DNA from 2 places in the Ruminococcus sp. D54t1_190329_F1 genome. Region 2 is predicted to be linked to the other one. Evidence: riboswitches for the same ligand, from Rfam matches in the RefSeq annotation. Region 2 holds a riboswitch; the other holds the start of a gene.
The links. A riboswitch is a leader RNA that binds a small molecule or an ion and turns the genes downstream of it on or off. The one in region 2 is predicted to bind thiamine pyrophosphate.
Positions count from the first base shown of each region.

Region 1: another riboswitch for thiamine pyrophosphate. It lies ahead of I2D69_RS15335 (thiamine-binding protein); the one in region 2 lies ahead of thiD (bifunctional hydroxymethylpyrimidine kinase/phosphomethylpyrimidine kinase).

Region 1 covers NZ_JADNDC010000036.1:13,816-18,177, forward strand. Annotated here, with positions in the region: gene I2D69_RS15325 (AAA family ATPase) at 238-1,722, shown strand; gene I2D69_RS15330 (NUDIX domain-containing protein) at 1,816-2,322, shown strand; TPP riboswitch at 2,526-2,632, shown strand; gene I2D69_RS15335 (thiamine-binding protein) at 2,779-3,075, shown strand; gene I2D69_RS15340 (ABC transporter permease) at 3,044-3,826, shown strand; gene I2D69_RS15345 (ABC transporter substrate-binding protein) at 3,819-4,362, shown strand, end outside.
Region 2 covers NZ_JADNDC010000051.1:18,261-22,622, reverse strand. Annotated here, with positions in the region: gene I2D69_RS17740 (AraC family transcriptional regulator) at 1-91, shown strand, start outside; gene I2D69_RS17735 (alpha-glucosidase) at 247-1,923, shown strand; TPP riboswitch at 1,995-2,100, shown strand; gene thiD (bifunctional hydroxymethylpyrimidine kinase/phosphomethylpyrimidine kinase) at 2,303-3,145, shown strand; gene cytX (putative hydroxymethylpyrimidine transporter CytX) at 3,147-4,322, shown strand.

The sequences.
Region 1 (4,362 bases), on a different contig from region 2:
AATAGAATACACGAATTTCTCCATTTTGGCAAGAGATTTTTTGTAAAAAACTAAGAAATGCCAAGATATATAAAAAATAAGATAGTTACTGGTCACAAAGTGAACAATAATACAAGACAATGCTGAATTATGAAACAGGCCAACTCATTCTGGACATTAGAGAAAAATGTTGTTATAGTAAGAAAGAAAAATTAGAGAAATATATCCCTTTAAATACACAGGAAAGAGGAAAAAGCTATGCCAGTATTTGATTTCAGCGGTGCTTCTGCAAGCAAAGCGGAGGCAAAGTGTACTTACACAACATTTCACAGCAGCCATACGAAGCCTTCACCGGAGCAGCCGATTATGGTGCTTGACAATAAAGAGAGACAGTGGAAACATCATTCCTGCGGTGTGTTTACCAATCCGGTAAACCGTACTGCTTTTGATTTTAAGGAAGAAGACGGTAACCATACAGCAGATGTGGTGAAAATTGATTCCAGATTTACCAGTCTTTTGAAATGGCTGGGAGACAGCAGGATCAATGTACGTTTGTCTGGTACTAACAGGGAGGACGGATATGCGGTATACCGCATTCGCGAAACTGCTTTTGGCGGCGGCACAAAGCTTTCTGCAGAGGATGGCTTTCTGCAGTTTATGATTGAGAGACTTCTGGAGAGTAATGCACCTGCCGAGGCAGAAGAGGATGAGGAACAGGAGGAAAACGGTGATGAGATGAAACTTACCAGCATTCAGAGCATTACCGATTTTATGACCTGCGCAGGCAAAACACTGCCGGATAATATCAGACTCTGGACCAGAAGAAATCTGGCAGTGGCAAGATCCAGTGAAGTTTCTCAGGAAGAGCGCCATCATGCACAGAGGGCTCTTTCTATTATGTTGAATATCCAGTGGAAGAACAATTATTTTGAAGCAATCGATCCTGTTGAGGCAAGGAGAATCCTGGATGAAGAGCTTTATGGAATGGAGCGTGTGAAACAACGTATTATTGAGACGATTATCCAGATCAACCGTACACATACCCTTCCGGCCTACGGACTTCTTCTGATCGGACCTGCCGGTACTGGCAAATCCCAGATAGCCTATGCAGTTGCAAGAATCCTGAAACTTCCGTGGACTACGCTGGACATGAGCTCAATTAACGACTCCAAGCAGCTTACCGGAAGCCCCCGTATTTACGCAAATGCAAAGCCCGGAATTATTATGGAGGCATTTTCCATGGCTGGTGCCTCTAATCTGGTATTTATTATTAACGAGCTTGATAAGGCAAATTCCGGCAAAGGAAATGGAAATCCGGCAGACGTACTTCTTACCCTTCTGGACAATCTTGGATTTACAGATAACTATATGGAGTGTATGATCCCAACTGGCGGTGTTTATCCAATTGCTACTGCAAATGACCGTGACCAGATCAGTGCACCGCTGATGTCCAGATTTGCAGTAATTGATATTCCGGATTATACAGCTGAGGAGAAGAAAGTAATCTTTTCCAGATTCTCTCTTCCGAAAGTTCTTAAGAGAATGCATATGGAAGAGAGTGAGTGCATTATCACAGAGGGTGCGCTGGAGGCAATCATCCAGCGTTATTCCAATACTTCAGGTATTCGTGATCTGGAGCAGGCAGCAGAGCACATTGCGGCAAATGCACTGTATCAGATCGAGGTCAACCATGTAGAGAAGGTAGAGTATACCAGAGAGATGGTGGAGGAACTGCTGAAATAGAAAAAGATGAAAAACTGCATTTGATAACAATATTTGCAAAACAATCGTAATATAAAAATATACATAAGAAATATATAACAGGAGTGATAAAAATTGGAATTCTGGGACATCTATGATATTAACAAGAGACCTACCGGCCGTACCATGAAACGAAACGACTGGTGTTTAAAGGACGGAGAATACCATCTCACCGTACTTGGAGTAGTGGCAAGACCAGATGGTACGTTTCTCATTACCAAACGTGTGCTGACAAAAGCCTGGGCACCAGGCTGGTGGGAGGTTTCCGGTGGTGCAGCACAGGCAGGGGAATCCTCTTATGACGCTGTACTCCGCGAAGTGAAAGAGGAGACAGGTCTTGACGTAAGCAGTGCGCAGGGCGGCTATCTTTTTACTTACAAAAGAGAGAATCCAGGGGAGGGAGACAACTATTTCGTAGATGTTTACCGCTTTGTGATGGATGTGAAAGAAGAAGATCTACACCTTCAGGAAGAAGAGACAGACGGCCACATGTTTGCCACCCTGAATCAGATCAAGGAATTTGCAGCCCAGGGAAAATTCCTGCACTATGACAGTATTCAGGCTGCCTTTGAGAATCTGTAGATTTATTATATATTCTGCAGGAAATAACTGTGATATGCAGGGGGATTTTTTTTACGAATTCTGATGAAATGGGAATATTAATTAGAGCGGCTGGTCAGACTGCGAGCAGTACAATTCTGTTAAGGGTATGTAAAATATAATTGAGATAAAAATAGTTTCTTGTAATTTGAAGAAAGGTGTATTATAATAAGCAACGAAATCTGAATAACGACCAGGGGAGTTTCAATTGAGAAGCTGAGAGTAAGGTAGTCCTTAGACCCTTTTAACCTGTTGGATCATGCCAGTGTAGGAAGTGTTTAACGATGTAATTAGGAGCATTTGTCTGGATGGCAGGTGCTCTTTTTTTCATACTGACTGACAGAGCCTGTTCAGTTCCGTCACAGTTTCAAGAATGGTTCTTATTCGATTTTTAACGCAAAGTCCTGTTTATGGGACAGAAAATAGGAGGAAAAGAAAATGAACGCAAGTGTAGCAATTCAGGTACTGCCAAATGTACAGGATGAAGAGGAAGTTATCCGCATTGTAGACGAGGTGATCGCCTACATCAGATCTACTGGTCTGAACTATTATGTAGGACCATTTGAGACCACCATTGAAGGTGATTATGACCAGCTGATGGACATTGTAAAAGAGTGTCAGCATGTAGCTGAGCGCGCAGGCTGCAAGGCTATGAGCGTATATGTTAAAATTGCATACAAACCAGAAGGGGATGTACTTACCATTGAAAAGAAAGTTACCAAACATCACCAGTAAGATACCTCCAATTGCAGCCATGGCCGTGATTCTGCTTGGCTGGGAAGTGGTAAGCATTTCGGGAATTGTTCCCTCCTACATGCTTCCCTCTCCGGTAGCAGTGCTGACAGCCCTGTTTGTCGATCTGCCAACCATACTTTTCCATGCGAAATTCACTTTGCTGGAATCCTTTTACGGACTTCTCATTGGAATCGCGCTGGCATTTGTGTTTGCAACTATGATGGATCGGTTCCGTGTAATGGATCAGGCATTTTATCCGATCATGATCATTACGCAGACCATACCGACCATTGCCATTGCGCCAATTCTGGTGCTTTGGATGGGATTTGGAATGGCACCGAAGATCACTCTGGTTGTGATCACCACTTTTTTCCCAATTACAATCGGACTGCTGGATGGATATAAAAGTGTGGATCCGGATGCCATTCGTCTGATGAAGGCCATGGGAGCCAGCCGGGCACAGATTTTCCACCATGTGAAATTTCCAGGTGCTTTGCCCCAGTTTTTTTCCGGGCTGAAAATATCTGCTTCCTATGCAGTTGTAGGAGCAGTTGTTTCTGAGTGGCTAGGTGGATTTAACGGACTTGGTGTTTATATGACCCGTGTAAAAAAAGCATATTCTTTTGATAAAATGTTTGCAGTCATTATCTTCATTGTGATCATCAGCCTTTTACTTCTTCTGGCAGTAAATATTGTCAGCCGGATCACAATGCCATGGCTGCAGGTAGAAAAGGAGAAAAATCATGAATAAGAATCTGAAAAAAGTAATCGCACCAGTTGCAGCGGCAGCTATGGTGCTTGCAGTTCCTACAGGTGTATATGCAGAAGATGGTGCACAGGAGAAAATCACATTCTGCCTGGACTGGACACCGAATACCAACCACACCGGACTTTATGTAGCACAGGCAAAAGGCTACTACGAAGAAGCTGGTCTTGATGTGGAAATCGTTCAGCCACCGGAAAATGGTGCAGCCCTTATGTGCGCAGCAGGTCAGGCTCAGTTTGCGATCGAGGCCCAGGATACCATGGCTGCTTCCCTTGCACTTGACGAGCCTCTTGGAATCACAGCGGTTGCAGGAATCATTCAGCACAACACCTCCGGAATCCTTTCCCGAAAAGGTGACGGAATTGATAAACCAGCCGGACTTACCGGAAAAACCTATTCCACATGGGATTCCCCAATCGAGCTTGCTATGCTGGAAAATGTTGTAAACGGCGACGGCGGAGATTTCAGTCAGGTTACCCTGATCCCTAATGATATTACAGATGAGCCAGCAGCACTTGCTG
Region 2 (4,362 bases):
GAATTTTCTCAGAGAATTTCGCAAATATACAGGAACCACACCTCTGCAATATCGGAAACACAGCCAGGGGATTGAGAATCCTTCCTTATAAAACACGCTTGCACCCCCCTATGTACGAAATGATTTTCCAAACAATCTCTGGTCAAAATTTCGTATTTTTTAATCAAATTAAGGGAAGTATTTTCTTTTTCATGTATGTATAATGTACTTAGTTCAAAGATAATCATTATATATAAGGAGACATAAATGAATAGCACGAAAAAAAAATGGTGGCAGGATAAAGTAGCCTATCAGATTTATCCGAAAAGCTTTTATGACACAAACGGTGATGGAATCGGCGATCTGCCGGGAATTATTGAGAAACTGGATTATTTAAAGGAGCTGGGGGTTGACATTGTCTGGCTTTCCCCCTGCTATCGCTCCCCTCTTGCCGACCAGGGATACGATATTTCCGATTATTACGACATTGACCCGCGATTCGGAACTATGGAGGATATGGACCGCCTTATCGCAGAAGCAAAGAAACGGGACATGTATATTGTCATGGATCTGGTTGTAAACCACTGCTCTGATGAGCACGAATGGTTTAAAAAAGCCTGTAAGGATCCGGATGGAAAATACGGCCGTTTCTTCTATTTAAGAGACAAAGAAGATGGTAAGCTTCCTACTAACTGGCGCTCCTATTTCGGAGGTTCGGTATGGGAGGATCTGCCTGGCACCAACAAACAGTACCTTCATGTTTTTCATAAAAAGCAGCCTGACCTGAACTGGGAAAATCCAGAGCTCCGTGAGGAAGTATATAAAAATATTAACTGGTGGCTGGACAAGGGTCTTGGCGGTTTCCGCATTGATGCTATCATTAATATCAAAAAAGCTCTTCCTATGCATGATTATGAGCCTGATCGTGAGGACGGACTCTGCAGCATTAATAAAATGCTGGAGGAAGCTACCGGAATCGGAGAATTTCTTGGAGAAATGCGTGACCGCACCTTCAAGCCTCACGATGCTTTTTCCGTAGGTGAGGTTTTCAACGCAAAAGACGAAGAGCTCCCGGATTTTATTGGAAACAATGGTTATTTTTCTTCTATGTTCGACTTTAACGAAACCATTTTCGGAGGTTCTGAAAAAGGCTGGTACGATTGCAAAGAAATCACACCTGACGACTACAAGCGCTGCTGTTTTGAGACACAGGCCAAAATGGGGGATTTCGGATTCGTTTCCAATATTATCGAGAATCATGACGAGCCTCGCGGTGTCAGTCACTATATTCCAGAAGGTGATTGCTGTGATACAAGCAAAAAAATGCTGGCGGCATTGAATTTCATGCTTCGTGGACTTCCCTTTATTTATCAGGGACAGGAGCTTGGCATGGAAAATATCCCGTTCAAATCTATTGACGAGGTAGATGATATTTCAACTCTGGATGAATATAAAGTTGCACTTGACGCCGGACTTACCCCGGAAGCAGCTTTGAAAGCTGTTGCCCGCCGCAGCCGCGACAATGCCCGTACCCCCATGCAGTGGACTGGTGAGGAAAATGCCGGATTTACAGCTGGTACACCGTGGCTTCGAGTAAATTCCAATTATACCGCAATTAATGTGGAAAAAGAGACGATTGATCCAAATTCCGTACTTAATTTCTATAAGAAACTGATCGCTCTTCGCAAGGATCCGGAATATAAAGAAACCGTTGTGTATGGTGCTCTGGAGCCATTTATGGAAGACCGGCATAATTTAATGGCATACTACCGTAAAGGAGATAAAACTTTACTTGTGGTTGGCAATTATCAGTGGGAGGAGCAGGAAATTACACTTCCATCAGAATGCAAAAAGGTGCTGATCAATAACTACCCGGATATGGTTCTGGATGGAAATTCAGTTAAGCTGCATGGATATCAGGTGCTGGTTGTGGAGTTAGCGTAAACGATTTTCACGCTTGATATTTATTGTATTCCAACACCTTATTGACAATTTTTCCCATTATTACTATAATAACAAAAGAACAGGGGAGCTTGTACACAGGCTGAGAGGAAATTGTGAATTTCGACCCTATTACCTGATGCGGATAATGCCGCCGTAGGAAGTCATCATGAGTTTGATTTTTTTCGGAGACACCTCATTGGGGTGTCTCTTTTTTCATATGGCAGCAATGCAGCGTTCGGCTGGGGGCACCACTTTCGGACGCTATATAAAATTAATGCATACATAACAACAGTGCCGGTTTGTAAAAAGATTTTTTCACGTTATAACTCATAACTCGTGGAAACTGCTTCAAACAAGGCCAAGAGAAAGGAAGAAAATTATGAGAACAGCATTAACAATCGCTGGAAGTGACTCCAGCGGAGGCGCCGGTATCCAGGCTGATATCAAGACAATGATCAGCAATGGAGTATATGCCATGAGTGCGATTACCGCACTTACCGCACAGAATACTACCGGTGTAACAGGTATTATGGAAGCAACGCCAGAATTTCTGGCCGACCAGCTGGATAATATTTTTACAGATATTTATCCGGATGCAGTGAAGATTGGAATGGTATCTTCCAGCGCATTGATTGAAACCATTGCGAAAAAACTTCGCCAGTATGAAGCAAAGAACATTGTAGTAGACCCGGTTATGGTCGCTACAAGCGGAGCCAAGCTGATCAATGATGAAGCCATTGAAGCCCTTAAAAGTCAGCTTCTTCCAATGGCCACAGTCCTGACACCGAATATTCCGGAGGCAGAGGTTCTGTCCGGAATGAAAATAGAAACTGCCGAGGATATGATCAAAGCCGCTGCTGCCATCGGGGAGAAATACAGCTGTGCAGTGCTTTGCAAGGGTGGTCATCAGCTGAATGACGCCAATGACCTTCTGTGGCGCGAAGGCAATTACAAATGGTTCCAGGGAAAGCGGATCAACAATCCTAACACTCACGGAACAGGATGTACGTTATCCAGTGCCATTGCTTCTAATCTGGCAAAGGGATTTGACCTTGATACTTCCGTGGAGAGGGCAAAGAAATATATTTCCGGAGCACTTGCTGCTATGCTGGATCTTGGAAAAGGCAGTGGTCCTATGGATCACGGATTTGCAATAAAAAATGAATTCACACTGTCACATGACGAGATTACGGCAGAAGCCGCTGATAAGGAGGCAAAATAACATGACTGAAAAACGTACTTCCATTTTTGAAAACGGCCTGATCTGGTTTGGCGCTGGTGTTTCCCTGGCGGAAATCCTCACCGGAACCTATTTTGCCTCACTTGGCTTTGGAAAAGGTCTTCTTGCCATTATCATCGGACATATTATTGGCTGTACCATGCTTTTCCTCGCCGGAGTGATCGGCGGAAAAACACGCCGCAGTGCAATGGAAACCGTAAAAATGAGCTTTGGGGAAAAAGGCGGGATTTTCTTCTCCTTCCTGAACGTACTTCAGCTGGTTGGCTGGACTGCCATTATGATCTACGACGGAGCTCTGGCCGCAAACGGTGTGTTACATACCGGAAGCTGGGTATGGTGTCTGGTAATCGGTGCACTGATCGTACTGTGGATTTTTATCGGCATCACAAACCTTGGAAAAATCAACACCATCGCTATGGCAGCACTTTTTATCCTCACACTGGTACTCTGCAAGCTCATCTTCTTTGATGGCGGGACTGCACTTGCCATTGGCGAGGAAGCCATGTCCTTTGGTGCTGCGGTTGAGCTTTCTGTTGCAATGCCACTGTCCTGGCTGCCGCTGATCAGTGATTATACCCGTGAGGCGAAGGAGCCAGTGAAAGCAACTGCTGTAAGCTCTATTGTTTACGGTCTTGTAAGCTGCTGGATGTATGTAATCGGTATGGGTGCAGCGATTTATACCGGTGAATCCGACATTGCTCAGATTATGGTGAAAGCCGGACTGGGAATTGCAGGTCTTCTGATCATTGTATTTTCCACTGTTACCACTACATTCCTGGATGCTTACTCCGCCGGAATTTCATCTGAATCTGTATTTTCCAAAATTAATGGAAAATATGCCGCAATTGCCGTAACCATCATCGGAACAATTGCTGCAATTGTATATCCAATGGACAACATTACCGATTTCCTGTACCTCATCGGTTCTGTATTTGCACCGATGATCGCCATTCAGATTGCAGACTTCTTCCTGCTGAAACGTGCTGACAGTCTGAGCGAATCGGTTGACATAACAAATGCGGTAATCTGGGTGATCGGATTCGTGCTGTACCGAATTTTAATGAGAATTGATATTCCTGTGGGAAATACACTGCCGGATATGGTGGTTACCATTCTCATTTGTATGATCGTGCGAAATGTTTTAAAGAGTAAAAAATAGACTTTCACTTTAGAGTGTATTGGATAAAAGGCTTTCTGCA